Linked DNA regions of Luteibacter rhizovicinus DSM 16549. The protein of the gene in region 1 interacts with the protein of each later gene in a pairwise test. Links are inferred from orthologs where the notes say so. Each region holds a gene or a part of one and is shown on either strand. Other genes may lie near its edges.

Region 1 (7,632 bases):
AGACCGGTGCCGCCTTGCCGTCGTGGATATCGACGCGGAAGCGCGCCACATTGGCACGGCGGAAGGTGTCGATCTCCACCGGCTGGCCGTCGATCGTGGCCTGGGCACCCGCGGCGTTGCCGATGCGGACGTCGAGCGTCTTGTCGCTGCGATAGGACTTCTGCGTGCCGGCCGGCAGGATGCCGTATTCCAGGCGCGAGCCGTCCGATGCCGTGACCTCGACCCAGCTGGCCGACGGCAGGCTGAGCGTGAGGCCGTGGGCGCCGACGCCATTGGCCGCTTCTGCCGCCGGCGAAGGCGCTGCCGCCGACGCCAGGGGTGCCTTGGACGCGCTGTGATCCAAGGGCGGGAACATCGCCATCGAGGCCAGCAGCGGCTGCTGGTCCTCGGTATGCGTCTCGGGTGCTGGTGCCGGCTTGCTCTCCGTCGTGGCGACGAGGGCACTCGACGAGGCCGGTGCCGGCGCATCCTGCTGGGCCACCGGGGCGGCATCCAGCGGGGCGAGACGCGCCATGTCGCGGTCGAGCGTGCCGCGCACGCCCAGCCATACCATCGGAACCACGATGACGGCGGTCAGCACGACATAGGTCGCCGCAGTCACGTAACGCTCGAGCAGGTAGCGCGAATGCGACACGCCGCCAGTAACGACCAGATCGGGCTGGCGCGGCGTCATGCGGGCGAGCTCGACCTGGATCGCGTCCTCGTCGACACCGACATAACGGCCGTACTTGGTCAGGTAGCCTGCCAGGTACACCTGATAGTCGATGCCGCCGTACTCACCGGCTTCGAGCTGGCGAATCAGGCGCGTCGGCAGGCGAAGCGCCTGACCGCAGGCCTCGACGGTATAGCCCCGCGCTTCGCGGGCCGCACGGAGGCGCGCCCCGAAACCCGGGTCCGCCGACACATGATTGATGAGCACGCGACCGGCTTCGTCGGTGCTTGCCTCGGTCTGCGGGTCCATGGCTTCCTCCCTGGGTGCATGTGGCTCGATGCCTGCGAACAAGTCCTGCTCGCGACCGTCCCGACCGGATGAATTCGAAGATACAGGAGTCATTGACGTGCGGCGGCTTCGAGTGCACGCGCGGGTTCCGAATCCGGGAACTTTTCGCGCAAGCGTTTGGCGTAATCCCGGGCGGCCTCCCCGTCGCCCAGACGGAGCTCGATATCGTGACCGAGCTTCAAAGCAGTAGGACTCGGCTGACCCTGCGCCTCTAAGCGCTGCAGGAAAGCACGGGCCCTGAAAGCATCGTTCTTAAGGTACAACACGTTCGCCATCTGATACAGCGCATCGGCATTATTGGGATTACGGTCGAGCGCCTTCCGGAAATACACCTCGGCGCCCTCGTAGTCCTTCGACCCCAGCAGGCAGGTGCCCGCGTTGGTCATGGCCAGGTCCGGGGTCTCGTAGAACGGGTCGGCCAGCGCCCGGTCGAAGTAGACCTTGGATTCACCGGCCCGCCCCTGCTTGCAGAGGAAAACCGCCAGATTGTTGTTGACCGAGCCCTTCTTCGGGTCCAGGTCAACCGCCCTGCGGTAGTTCAGCTCGGCATTGGCCGGATCGTTGATCTTTTCGTAGAGCACGCCGAGCACCGTGCGGGCCGGCGCGTAGTTGGGATCGAACTGGATGGCCTGCTGCAGTTTCTCCATGGCGCCCTTGAGGTCGCCCTGCTGCATGTAACGCTGCCCGAGTTCGGTGTGAACCTCGGCCCCCTTGGCCTTCTCGTCGGCGGCGGTCGTTGGCTTCAGCCCCGACTCACCACCCACACAGCCTGCGCACGCAAACGCGAGCGCAGCCACCATCCCCCACCGCTCAAGCCGCATTCACCACTCCCTCTTCGAGTTTCTTGCGGAATTCCGCCTGTCGGCGGGTGCGATCGACCACCTGTCCCTTCAGCTGGCCACACGCGGCATCGATGTCGTCACCGCGCGTGCGGCGCAGCATGGTGAGAACGCCGGCATTGAGCAACTGGGTCTGGAAGCTTCGGATCTCGTCCGGACCCGAGCGCTCGAATCGCGTCCCCGGGAACGGGTTGAACGGAATCAGGTTGACCTTGTTCACGCCCGGCAGCCGGCGCATGAACTTGATCAGCTGGCGCGCGTGCTCGGGCTTGTCGTTGATCCCCTTCATGAGCGTGTACTCGAAGGTGATCGACGTGCGCGGCGCACGGTTGATATAGCGCTCGCAGGCCGCCGCGAGTTCGGCCAACGGGTAGCGCTTGTTCAGCGGCACCAGCTCGGTACGCAGCTCGTCGTTGGCCGCATGCAGCGACACGGCGAGGGATACGTCGCTTTCGACCGACAGCTTGTCGATCATCGGCACGAGGCCGGCGGTGGACAGCGTGACGCGCTTGCCGGCCAGGCCGAAGCCGAGGTCGTCGCGCATCAGGCTCATCGCCTTGACCACGTTGTCGAAGTTCAGCAGCGGCTCGCCCATGCCCATCATCACCACGTTGGTGATACGGCGCTGCTGGTGCGGCACATTGCCGAGATGTTTGGCCGCGACCCATACCTGACCGATGATCTCGGCCGTGGACAGGTTGCGGGAAAAACCCTGGGTCGCCGTGGAGCAGAACTGGCAGTTCAGGGCGCAGCCGACCTGGGACGACACGCACAGCGTGCCGCGAGTCGGCTCCGGGATATAGACGGTTTCGATGGCGTTGCCGCCATCCATGCCGAGCAGCCACTTCTGCGTGCCGTCGATCGCGGTCTTTTCGAACGCGGTCTTCGGCGGGCCGACGTAGCAGCTGGCACTGAGCTTTTCGCGCAACGCCTTGCCGACATCGGTCATGTTCTCGAAATCGCTTTCGAGACGGTGGTAGATCCACTTCATGACCTGCTCGGCACGATACGGCTTCTCGCCGAGCTCCGCGAAGAAATCGCGAAGCCCCTTGCGATCGAAATCGAGCAGGTTGACCTTGTCAGCAGGCGTGTTCACGGCATGTCTCAGTGCGAAACGACGTCCGAGTCGTTGAAGAAGTACTTGATCTCGTTGGCGGCGTTCTCGAGCGAGTCCGAGCCATGCACGGCATTGGCATCGATCGAGTCGGCGAAGTCGGCGCGGATCGTGCCCGGCGCGGCTTCCTTCGGATTGGTGGCACCCATCAGGTCGCGGTTCTTGAGAACGGCACCTTCGCCTTCGAGGGCCTGGATCATCACCGGACCGGAGATCATGAAGGCGACGAGGTCGTTGAAGAAACCGCGTTCCTTATGAACGGCATAGAAGCCCTCGGCCTCTTCCTTGGTCAGCTGCTTCATCTTGGCGGCGACGATCTTGAGGCCGGCCTTCTCGAAGCGGGAGAGGATTTCACCGATGACGTTCTTCTTGACGGCGTCGGGCTTGATGATCGAAAGGGTGCGCTCCAGCGCCATACGGATGCTCCGGGAAATGGAAGAAAGTGGAAAAAGATGAATGACGCTGCCAGCGCCTCTGGGGACGCCTGGTGAAAGTTTGGGCCAAAGCCGTCACGAATGACGGACTTAGCTCACGAAATCTTGACAGATTCTAGCTCAATCGCAAGCCGTTTGCAGGGATGTGCGGTCGCAGATTGACCAGTGGAAGGGCCCGGGCGTATTCTCAAACGATCGTTTGATTCAAACCACCCGCCTCCGGAGTCCGCCGATATGACGAGCGCACCCTATGCGTCCCGCGAACGCAGCACCAAGGAGCGGATCCTGGGCGCCGCCGAGGCCCTTTTTGCCACCCACGGCTTCGCCGGGGCGTCGCTCCGCCAGGTCACGGCGGCCGCCCGGGTCAACCTGGCGGCGGTGAACTACCACTTCGGCTCCAAGGACAAGCTGATCGAGGAGGTGTTCCGGCGCCGCCTGGACGAGCTGAACACCCGGCGCCTTGCCGCCCTGGCCAAGGTCGCCGGCCAGGAGGCCACCTCCCTGGAGGATGTGCTGGACGCGTATATCCGTCCGGCGCTCGACCTTTCCCGCAACGACGGCGGTGGCGCCGCCTTCGTCCGCGTCCTGGCCCGGGCCTACGCCGAGCACAACGAGACCCTGCGCAAGTTCCTGTCCGAGAACTACGGCCACGTCCTGCGCCAGTTCGCCGGCGAATTCGGCCGCCTGCTGCCGGGACTGGCCAAGGAAGAGATCTACTGGCGCCTGGACATCGTCACCGGCGCACTGACCTACGCCATGGCCGATTTCGGCGTCATCCAGCGCAAGAGCGACGTGGACGAGCGCGATCACCGCGAAACCGCCGCCGACCACCTGATCCGCTTCGCAGCCGCTGGCCTGCGCAACCCTTCCGTTTCGAACTCCCCGGCCACGCGCTGACCGCGGACGATCCTTCGCACCAATGGAGATCACCATGACCGCAACACCGTTACGCATTCGCAAGGCCGCGGTACTCGGCGCCGGCGTCATGGGCGCGCAGATTGCCGCGCACCTGACGAACGCCAACGTGGAAACCGTGCTTTTCGACCTTCCGTCCAAGGAAGGCCCGAAGAGCGGCATCGCCCTGAAGGCGATCGCCAACCTGGCCAAGCTCTCCCCCGCACCGCTGGCCGAGAAGGGCCTGGCCGCGGCGATCATCCCGGCCAACTACGAAGACGACCTCGCGCTGCTGGCCGATGTGGATCTGGTGATCGAAGCGATCGCCGAGCGGATGGACTGGAAACTCGATCTCTACCAGAAGATCGCCCCGCACGTGTCCGCCACGGCCGTGCTGGCCAGCAACACCTCGGGCCTGTCGATCAACGGCCTGGCCGAAGCGCTGCCCGAAGAGATGCGCCATCGCTTCACCGGCGTGCACTTCTTCAATCCGCCGCGCTACATGCACCTGGTCGAGCTGATCCCGACCCGCCTGACCGACAAGGGCGTGCTGGAAGGCCTCGAGGCCTTCCTGACCACCACCCTGGGCAAGGGCGTCGTCTACGCCAAGGACACCCCCAACTTCATCGGTAACCGCATCGGCGTGTTCTCGATGCTGTCGACGATGCACCACACCGAGCAGTTCGGCCTGGGTTTCGACACCGTCGACGCACTGACCGGCCCGGCCATCGGCCGTCCGAAGAGCGCCACCTTCCGCACGGCGGATGTCGTCGGCCTGGACACGCTCGCGCACGTGGTCAAGACCATGGGCGACACCTTGCCTGATGATCCGTGGCACAAGTACTTCCAGCCGCCGGTGTGGCTCAAGGGCCTGATCGACAAGGGCGCGCTCGGCCAGAAGACCGGCGCGGGCTTCTACCGCAAGGCCGGCAAGGACATCGTGGTGCTCGACCTGCAGAAGCAGGATTACCGCGTCTCCGAGCAGAAGGCATCGGACGAGGTCTCCGCGATCCTCGCCATCAAGGATCCCGCCGAGAAGTTCGCCAAGCTGCGTGCCTCCTCGGACCCGCAGGCGCAGTTCCTCTGGGCCGTGTTCCGCGACCTGTTCCATTACACCGCCTATCACCTGGCCGACGTCGCCGAGACGGCACGTGACGTCGACTTCGCGATTCGCTGGGGCTACGGCTGGAAGCTCGGTCCCTTCGAGATCTGGCAGTCGGCCGGCTGGCAGCAGATCGCCGGCTTCATCGCCGAGGACATCGCCGCGGGCAAGACCATGAGCAGCGCCCCCCTGCCCGCCTGGGTCACCGACGGTCGCAGCGGCGTGCACGGCAAGACCGGCTCGTACTCGGCCAGCGCCAACGCCGAGAAGCCGCGTTCCTCGCATCCGGTCTACGCGCGCCAAGCCTTCCCGGACCCGATCCTGGGCGAGACCTTCGACAAGGGCACCACCGTCTGGGAAAACGACGGCGTCCGCCTGTGGACCAGCGGCGACGACATCGGCGTGATCTCGTTCAAGACCAAGATGCACACGGTCAACGACCACGTGCTCGACGGGATCCAGCATGCGATCGGCCTGGCCGAGCAGCAGTTCCGTGGCGTCGTGTTGTGGCAGCCGTCCGAGCCGTTCTCGGCCGGCGCGGACCTCAAGGGCGCACTCGGTCTTCTTCAGGCCGGCAAGCTGGCCGAGTTCGAAGCCATGGTGGCGAACTTCCAGGCCACCAGCATGCGCATCAAGTACTCGCTGGTGCCGGTCGTGGCCGCGGTGCGTGGCCTCGCCCTCGGCGGCGGCTGCGAATTCCAGATGCATTCGGCGCGCACCGTCGCGGCGCTGGAGAGCTACATCGGCCTGGTCGAGGCCGGCGTCGGCCTGCTGCCCGCCGGTGGCGGCCTGAAGGAATTCGCCGTGCGCGCCTGGCAGGCGAACCCGGAAGATCCGTTCGAGTACCTCAAGAAAATCTTCGAGACCGTCGCGATGGCGAAGGTGTCGACCAGCGCGATCGAGGCCAAGTCGCTCGGCCTGCTGCGCAAGGACGACGTCATCGTTTTCAACACGTATGAAGTGCTGCATGTCGCCAAGGCCCAGGCGATCGCCCTGGCCGAGTCGGGTTATCGTCCGCCGATGCCGGCGCGCGCGATCACGGCCGCTGGCGACACCTCGACGGCGACGTTCAAGGCGTCGCTGGCCAACATGGCCGAGGGCTACTTCGCCTCGCCGCACGACATCGATATCGCCAGCCGCATTGCCGACACGCTTTCGGGCGGCCGGATCGAACGCGGCTCGCCGGTGGACGAAACCTGGCTGCTCGCCCTCGAGCGTCGCCACTTCGTCGAACTGGCGCAGACCGAAAAGACCCAGGCCCGTATCGCGCACACGATGACGACGGGAAAGCCACTGCGTAACTGACGCGCCACGCGCTCTGACGCAATCGACTTTCCCCCTTAAAGGAACCACCCCATGAGCAAGCAAGTGCAAGACGCCTACATCGTCGCCGCCACCCGCACCCCGGTGGGCAAGGCGCCGCGCGGCGTGTTCCGCAACACCCGTCCCGACGACATGCTCGCGCACGTCATCCGTGCCGTGATCGAACAGGCCCCGGGCATCGATCCGGCCCTGATCGCCGACGCCGTCATCGGCTGCGCCATGCCCGAAGCCGAGCAAGGCATGAACGTCGCACGCATCGGTGTGCTGCTGGCCGGCCTGCCGGAGCAGGTACCGGGCGTCACCATCAACCGTTTCTGCTCGTCCGGCGTGCAGGCCATCGCCATGGCCGCCGACCGCATCCGCCTGGGCGAGGCCGACCTCATGCTCGCCGGTGGTACCGAGTCGATGAGCATGGTGCCGATGATGGGCCACAAGATCGCCATGAACCCGGCGATCTTCGAAAACGACGAGAACCGTGCGATCGCCTTCGGCATGGGTATCACGGCCGAGAAGGTCGCCGAGCGTTGGAAGATCAGCCGCGAGGATCAGGACCGTTTCGCCCTGCAGTCGCACGAGCGCGCCTTTGCGGCGATCGCCGCGGGCGAATTCAAGGACGAGATCACCCCGTTCCAGCTCGACGACCGTTATCCGGACCTGCTCAATCACAGCGTCCGCGAAGACCGCCGCATCATCGATACCGATGAAGGTCCGCGCAAGGACACCACCTTCGAGGTGCTGAGCAAGCTGCGCCCGGTGTTCCGTAACGGCCAGTTCGGCGGTTCGGTCACGGCCGGCAACTCTTCGCAGATGTCCGACGGCGCCGGCGCCCTGCTGATCGCCAGCGAAAAGGCGATCAAGGACCACGGCCTCACGCCGCTGGCCCGCTTCGTCGGTTTCTCGGTCGCCGGCGTGGCACCGGAGATCAT
Region 2 (7,575 bases), 2.0 Mb from region 1 along the record:
CCTGGCGCAGCAAAGCACTTTGCGCGCGACCGACGGCCTGGGCGAGTCGATGCGCGGCGGGCTCCAGTTCTTCCTTCTCGGTGATGCCGGCGACGACCTCGGTGCCCTTCTCGACCCAGGTCCAGACCGAATCCAGGCGTTCGGCGGCGCGGCGGATGCGGTGCTCGGAGCCGGACAGAACGGCGCGATCGAAGTCTTCCTTCAGCTCGCTGAGGCGCGACAGCAGATGGCCGAGTTCATCCACCGACACGCGGCCGACCGCCTGGCCGGCGGCGAGCTGCGCAGTGAGATAGCCGAGGCCGTCGTCATCGTCGTTCTCGAACTCCAGCATCACGGCCAGCGCGGCGAGTGCCTTGCGACCGAGCGGGCCGACGCGATAACGCTGCGTTTCGCCGTCGTAGACGAGGAGCTCGTGATCCTTGAGGCGTTGGACCACGGTTTCCAGCTTCACCGTGTCGACGAAGGCCAGGTGGTCACGGATTTCCTGTGGCGTCCACTCCGACGCATGCGAGCGCGCGCCGAGCGTACGCAGTACCAGCAGGCGCAAGAGGACCTGGGCTTCGCTGCCGTGGAACAGGGCGGAAAACGCGCGCAGCAAGCCGCGCCCACGCAACAGTGGGAAGACGGCGGGAAGGTCCTCGGCGACGAAGCCGTCGCGGAAGAGATCCTGCAGGCGTTCGTCGTGGAGGGTGGTGTCGGTCGGTCCGCTCAACGTCAGCGACGGTCGACGCCGACGAAGCGAAGGAACTCGCCTCGTGTGCGGGGATCTTCGCGGAAGCTGCCGAGCATCTGGCTGGTCACCATGGACACGCCGCGCTTGTGCACGCCACGGGTGGTCATGCACTCATGGCTGGCATCGATCACCACACCGACGCCGCGCGGGCGCAAGGTGTCTTCGATGCAGTGGGCGATCTGCGCGGTGAGCTTTTCCTGGACCTGGAAGCGGCGGGCGAAACCGTCCACGACGCGCGCCAGCTTGCTGATGCCGACGACGCGATCGGTCGGCACGTAGCCGACATGCGCGCGACCGATGATCGGTGCCATGTGGTGTTCGCAGTGGCTTTCGAACTCGATGTCGCGCAGCACGATCATCTCGTCGTAGCCTTCCACTTCCTTGAAGGTGCGGCGAAGGTATTCGGCGGGATCCTCGTCGTAGCCCTTGAACCAGTCCGAGTAGGCCTTGACCACGCGCTTGGGCGTGTCCAGCAGGCCCTCGCGAGTCGGATCCTCACCCGACCATAGCAGCAGCGTGCGCACCGCCTCTTCGGCCTGTTCGCGGGTGACCGGGCGGGACGTGGCGTCGTCGCTCATCGGGGATTCCTTCGAAGGTTCAAACACCCATTGTATTAGGAAATGTAGGAGCCGATTCATCGGCAATAGATACATGTAGGAGCCGATTCATCGGCGAATGGCCAATAAACCCGCTGCGCAGCAGCGCTCCTCCCAGGTTGCTAGCCCCAGTCCCCACCGAAGAGCATCGCCGATGAATCGGCTCCCACAGGAGCCGCCCACAGAGGCTTCAGTCCTCGGACGGATCGGGCGTCTCGGGCTCGTCCAGATCCGCCGGAAGCTCCAGCAGGGCCTGCGACTGGTCTCCCGTGAGCGATTCGACACCACGCAGCTTGCGCTCGATGGCGCGGGTACGCGTGCCGGCGCTGTCGATGCTGTTGCGCACCGTATCCAGCTGCTTGCGGGTTTTTTCCAGCACCGTGCCGAACTTGCTGAACTCGTTCTTGACCGCGCCCAGCACCTGCCAGACCTCGGACGAACGCTTCTCGATGGCCAGGGTGCGAAAACCCATCTGCAGGCTGTTGAGCAGGGCGGTGAGCGTGGTCGGGCCGGCAATCGTCACCCGATACTCGCGCTGCAGCTGGTCGGACAGGCCGGGCCGGCGGATGACCTCGGCGTAGAGGCCTTCGGTCGGCAGGAAAAGAATGGCGAAATCGGTCGTGTGCGGCGGGGCCACGTATTTGCTGTGGATCCGCTTGGCTTCCTCACGCACGCGCAGCTCGAGCGCCTTGCCGGCGACGAGCACGCCGTCGGCGTCCGCGGCGTCCTGGAAATCGAGCAGGCGCTGGTAATCCTCGATCGGGTACTTGGCGTCGATCGGCAGCCAGACCGGGGTGCCGTCTTCGGTACCGGGCAGGCGGATCGCATACTCCACGCGTTCGGCCGAGCCGGGCACGGTCGCCACGTTGGCCGCGTACTGCTCGGCGACGAGGATCTGTTCGAGCAGGGCGCCGAGCTGGACTTCGCCAAAGGTGCCGCGGGTCTTCACATTGGTCAGGACGCGCTTGAGATCACCGACGCCGGCGGCCAGGGCCTGCATCTCGCCGAGGCCGCGCTGGACGGCTTCGAGGCGCTCGGAAACGAGCTGGAACGACTGGCCCAGGCGGGTTTCCAGGGTGGACTGGAGCTTTTCGTCCACGGTGGCGCGCATTTGCTCGAGCTTGGCCGCGTTGTCCTGCTGGATCGCCGCCAGGCGGGTTTCCAGCGTGGTGCGAATGTCGCCGAGGCGCTTCTCGTTATCGCCGGTCAGGGCCGTGAAACGCTGGTCGAGCAGCTCACCGAAGTGCTTGAGGGTGAGCGCGGATTCTTCGCGGGTCTTGCGCGAGTCGTCGGCCAGGCCCTGGCGCAGCGATTGCAGGCCGGTATCCGTGCGTTCGGTCAGCTGGTCGAGGCGGCGCCCGAAGCCTTCGATGCGCTCGTGCTGCCGTTCGGCGGCCTGCTGCATCTGCTCCTGCACGTGGCCGCGGAACTGGCTGAAGCTCTCACCGAGCTCGCCACGGCCGGCGCGTTGTTCATCGCGCAGCACGCCCTCGAGGCGACGGCTGTCTTCACGCAGGGCATCGAGGCGACCGGCGTTACCGTCGTCCTGTTTTCCGCGAGAAAGCAGGACGGCGAGCAGGCCGAGGCAAGCCAGTGCGAGCACCAGCAGGACAATTAGGAGGATGGATTCAAGCGTCATGGGGCGAGAGGGTACACCGGCCCCGATCAGATCTCGCGATTGCCCACGATGACGACGTCGGCCGGGCGCTTGGCGAAGAGGCCGACGGTCACGATGCCGACGATCTGGTTGAGCGTGGCTTCGAGCTCCACCGGCTGGGTGATGCGCCAGTTGTGCACATCGAGGATCCAGTTGCCGTTGTCGGTGACCACGCCGTCGCGCCATACCGGCTGGCCACCGAGGGCGACGATCTCGCGGGCGACCAGGCTGCGTGCCATCGGGATCACTTCGATCGGCAGGGGGAACGTGCCGAGCACGTCCACCTGCTTGCTGGCATCGATGATGCAGACGAACTTGTCGGATGCCGCGGCGACGATCTTCTCGCGCGTGAGTGCCGCGCCACCGCCCTTGATCAGGCGTTTCTGCGCATCGCACTCGTCGGCGCCGTCGACATAGAGGTCGAGGCGGCCGGCGGCATTGAGGTCGAGCACGTCGATGCCCAGCTTGCGCAGGCGATCGCTGGAGGCTTCCGAGCTGGACACCGCGGCCTTGATCTTGTCGCGGAAGGGCGCAAGCGCATCGATGAAGAAGTTCACGGTGGAGCCGGTGCCCACGCCGATGATGCCGCCCTTGAACGTGCCGTTCTCGACGTAACGATGCACGGCGGTCTCGGCGGCAAGGCGCTTCTCGTTATCCTGGCTCATGGCTTTTCCAGCGTGAGAATGAAATCCCAGTCGCCCTTGGCGACCGGCATGACCGACAGGCGATTGCCCTTGCGCACCAGCGGCATGTCGGCGAGTTCGTCGCGGTTCTTCAGTTCTTCGAGCGAAATGGTCCGCGCGAGCTTGCGTTCGAACTTCACGTCGATCAGCACCCAGCGCGGTTCCTCGCGGGTGGCTTTCTCGTCGTAGTACTTGGATTTCTTGTTGAACTGGCTCTCGTCCGGGTAAGCCGGCGAGGCGACCGTGGCAATGCCGACGATGCCCGGGATATCCGTGTTCGAGTGGTAAAAGAAAATCTTGTCGCCGACCTTCATGCCGTCGCGCATGAAGTTGCGCGCCTGGTAGTTGCGCACACCGTCCCAGGGTTCGCTGCCTTTGCGCTTGAGGTCGTCGATCGAAAAAGCATCCGGCTCGGACTTCATGAGCCAGTAGTTCATACGGCGCCACCCGTGCAGTCGATCAGTTCCTTGTCGGTCGCGATGTAGTCGAGCGAGATGTCCCACTCGGCCGTCGTGATCGCGTCCAGTTCCTGGAAGTGGTAACCCACGCCGACCAGCAGGGGCTGGGCAGGGCGCTGCTGGCCATGCAGGAACTCGAAGCTGCGGTCGTAGTAGCCGCCGCCAAAACCGAGGCGGTTGCCCTTGCGGTCGAAACCCAGCAGGGGCACCAGCACGAGGTCCAGCTTGTTCGCCTCGACGATGTGCTCGGAGGCCTTGGGCTCCGGAATGCCCATGTCGTTGGATTCGACGTCCTCACCGGTGGCCCACGGGGCGAAAGTCAGGCGGCGCTTGCCGCCCGATTTGGTCACGATCGGCAGGTAAAAGGTCTGGCCGCGGTCAGCCAGTGGCGCGATGGCCAGGTTGAGCGGCAGCTCGCCGCCGGTCGCCCAATAGCCCGCGACGTGCTTGTCGGTCAGGAATTCGGGCAACTGCTCGAGCGAATCGCGCAGGCCACGGGCCGCGGCGACGCGCTCGGCCGGCGTCAGCTGGCGTCGGCGCTGGACGAGGTCGGCTCGAAGTTCGCGTCTCTCGGGAAGCTTTGACATGGGGCGCTCAGCTGAACGGCACGGTCGAAGGTTGCCGTCGAGCCGCCCCAGCCGGTGCCGCGACAGGGGCGCTGACCGGCCTGGTGGCCGATCGGCTGATTAAGGAGAGGCGTTCTCCGCGATGCCGCTGCGCACCAAACGACCTTGATCCAAAGGATCAGGTGGGAGAGCTACGCAGCATCCAGGCTTTCCGCACAAAGGCGGACATGCACAACAGCCACGAAAAGCCGACCCGGGGTCGTATGTAGGAACAAGGCAAATGTAAAGTGCGCTGGCGAACACCGCAGGGAACGCCTTCGGCTATTTTACCGGTGCGTCGAGCAGACCATCAAGCTTCTTGCGAAGAGAGGCCAATCCGTCGGTCAGCACCTGTTCCTGCGACTCGTGCTCCTTTCTGAGCGAAAGCAGCTCGTGGGCGATGCTGACGGCGGTCAGGACGGCGATCCGGTCGAAGCCGGGCGCCTTGGCGTTGGCCTTGAGCTCGCGCATCTTGCCGTCGAGAAACTGGGCGGCGGCGATCAGGCCGGCCCGCTCCTCCGGCGCGCACGCGATATGGAACTCGCGATCGAGGAGGCGGAGGGATACCGGTTCGCTGGCGGTGGCATTCATGTGACGGATCAGCCTGTGTTCTCGAGCGCCTTGAGGCGCTGGATCATCGCTTCGACGCGACCGCGCGCCTGTTCGTTGCGCGCCATGAGCCCCGCACGTTCGTTAGCCAACTGTTCCTGGCTGTGCCGCAGGCTGCGGTTTTCCTCGTGCAGGCGGCGAACGGTATCGACGAGCCGGTCGAGCGTTGCGCTCAGGGCTTCCACTTCGGTCTTGAAGGCGTCCGGATTCGTCATGCGCGGACTATAACAGGAGGTTCGCGCTTGTCGGCAGGGGGTGGCAGGGGTGAAACGAACGGCGTGAAGGTGGCTGCATTAGACTGTGCAGCAAAGTTATCGAGGAGTACCCCCATGTCGGCCAACCAGACCGTCGATCCCGAAGACATCGCCGAGCTCATCGGGCGCTGCAAGCTGGTAACATCGGTGAGTGAGTTCCACGGCTCGCTCGTGGGGTTCATCAGTGCCGGCGGCCGGTTTCCTCATGGCGCCATCCTGGAGGCACTCAGCCTGGAGCCGGATCCGGCTCCGACCGCCGATGAACTGGACATGCTCAACCGGTTGCGTCACCAGACCGAGGAGTGGCTCGCCGACCCGGAGCTGACCTTCTCGCCTTGGCTGCCCGACGACGATGCTCCCATCCCCGAACGCGCCGACGGCCTGATCGACTGGATCCATGGGTTCCTCGGTGGATTCGGTCTGGGCGGATCGGTCGAGCGCAACCGGGGCATGAGCGAGGATTCGCAGGAAGTCCTCAGAGACATGGCCAACATCGCCTCGACCGAGTTCGAATTCGACACCGACGACGACATCAACGACGAAAACCTGACCGAGCTGGAGGAATTCGTCCGTGCCGGCGCCATGCTGCTCCACGCCGAACTGAGCAACGGAGCGCGGTCGGCCAACGACACCCTGCATTGATCTCCGCTGCCGAGTACGCCCGGCGGCGCCGGGAGCTGATGCGCATGGCGGGCGAGGATGCCGTCCTGATCCTCGCCGCCGCCCCCGAGCGCATGCGTAATGCGGACGCCCCGTGGCCGTACCGGCAGGACTCCGACTTCCACTATCTCACCGGCTTCGGCGAACCCGAGGCCGTGCTCGCCCTGTTGCCGGGTCGCGCCCATGGCGAAACCGTGCTTTTCTGCCGGGAACGCGATGCCGAGCGCGAGCGCTGGGATGGTGAGCGGATGGGTACCGATCGCGCCGCGCGTGAGCTGCGCCTCGACGACGCTTTTCCGATTGACGATATCGACGACATCCTGCCCGGGATGATCGAGGGCAGGGCGCGCGTCTACTGCCATTTCGGGCAGGAGCCGGACTTCGACGCACGGTTGCTGGGCTGGATACGTCGCCTGCGCACGGCACGCGGTGGTGGCGTGGTGCCCAAGGATCTGGTCGCGCTGGGCCACCTGCTCCACGACCTGCGCCTGTTCAAGTCGCGCGACGAGCTCGCCCTGATGCGACGTGCGGGCGAAGTGGCCGGCGCGGCCCATATCGCCGCGATGGCGCTGGCGCGTCCCGGCGTGGCGGAATACGAGATCGAAGGCGAGATCCTGCGCAGCATCCGCAGCCAGGGCGCCGTGCCGGCCTTTCCGCCGACGGTTGCCGGTGGCGCCAACGCCTGCATCATGCATTACCAGGCCAACCGGGCCACCCTGAAGGATGGCGACCTGCTCCTGATCGACGCCGGTGCCGAAGTGGAGTGCTATGCCTCGGACATCACGCGGACCTTCCCGGTGGGTGGTCGCTTTACGGCGGCCCAGCGTGCGCTTTACGAGATCGTCCACGAGGCCCAGCTCGCCGCCATCGATGCCGTGCGACCCGGTCGGTCGTTCGGCGCGGCGCACGATGCCGCCGTGCGGGTGATCGCCGAGGGCCTCTGTGCCGTCGGCATCCTCAAGGGCGGTGCCGATCGCGCTATCGCCGATGGCAGCTACAAGGCCTACTTCCCCAGCAAGACCGGCCACTGGCTCGGCCTGGATGTGCACGATGTCGGCGACTACCGCATCGACGGCGAGCCGCGCGTGCTCGAGGAAGGCATGGTCGTCACCGTCGAGCCTGGCATTTACGTTCCGCCGAACGACAAGACGGTCGACGAACGCTGGCGCGGCATCGGCATCCGCATCGAGGACGATGTCGCCGTGACCAAGGGCGCGCCGGATGTGCTGACGGCGATGGTGCCCAAATCACCCGAGGCCCTGGAGCGATAACCGCTTTCTCTGTAGGAACCGATTCTGTGGGAGCCGATTCATCGGCGAA

The links.
Region 2: the proteins of ndk (region 1) and BJI69_RS09750 interact in binary tests that used the Escherichia coli proteins (3 or more experiments, as listed by UniProt). The link is inferred for Luteibacter rhizovicinus DSM 16549 from one-to-one orthologs.

Annotation. Positions count from the first base shown.
Region 1 is NZ_CP017480.1:4,139,404-4,147,035, forward strand. What follows is about bases 1,657-4,597. They hold ndk (nucleoside-diphosphate kinase), read right to left. Parts: upstream 3,370-4,597; coding sequence 2,944-3,369; downstream 1,657-2,943. Other genes in these bases: pilW (type IV pilus biogenesis/stability protein PilW), read right to left, coding at 1,657-1,800; rlmN (dual-specificity RNA methyltransferase RlmN), read right to left, coding at 1,811-2,935; BJI69_RS18900 (TetR/AcrR family transcriptional regulator), read left to right, coding at 3,622-4,284; BJI69_RS18905 (3-hydroxyacyl-CoA dehydrogenase/enoyl-CoA hydratase family protein), read left to right, coding at 4,319-4,597. In the rest of the region: BJI69_RS18880 (helix-turn-helix domain-containing protein), read right to left, coding at 1-961; more of pilW, read right to left, coding at 1,051-1,656; more of BJI69_RS18905, read left to right, coding at 4,598-6,688; BJI69_RS18910 (acetyl-CoA C-acyltransferase), read left to right, coding at 6,740-7,632. UniProt on the Escherichia coli protein: Major role in the synthesis of nucleoside triphosphates other than ATP. The ATP gamma phosphate is transferred to the NDP beta phosphate via a ping-pong mechanism, using a phosphorylated active-site intermediate.
Region 2 is NZ_CP017480.1:2,167,597-2,175,171, forward strand. What follows is about bases 2,909-5,792. They hold BJI69_RS09750 (5-formyltetrahydrofolate cyclo-ligase), read right to left. Parts: upstream 4,715-5,792; coding sequence 4,103-4,714; downstream 2,909-4,102. Other genes in these bases: BJI69_RS09735 (DNA recombination protein RmuC), read right to left, coding at 2,909-2,968; rpiA (ribose-5-phosphate isomerase RpiA), read right to left, coding at 2,995-3,651; BJI69_RS09745 (EVE domain-containing protein), read right to left, coding at 3,648-4,106; BJI69_RS09760 (cell division protein ZapA), read right to left, coding at 5,015-5,323; BJI69_RS09765 (TIGR02449 family protein), read right to left, coding at 5,332-5,556. Also shown: BJI69_RS09725 (hypothetical protein), read right to left, coding at 1-712; GTP cyclohydrolase I FolE, read right to left, coding at 715-1,311; more of BJI69_RS09735, read right to left, coding at 1,520-2,908; more of BJI69_RS09770, read left to right, coding at 5,793-6,237; BJI69_RS09775 (aminopeptidase P N-terminal domain-containing protein), read left to right, coding at 6,276-7,526. UniProt on the Escherichia coli protein: Involved in the removal of 5-formyltetrahydrofolate.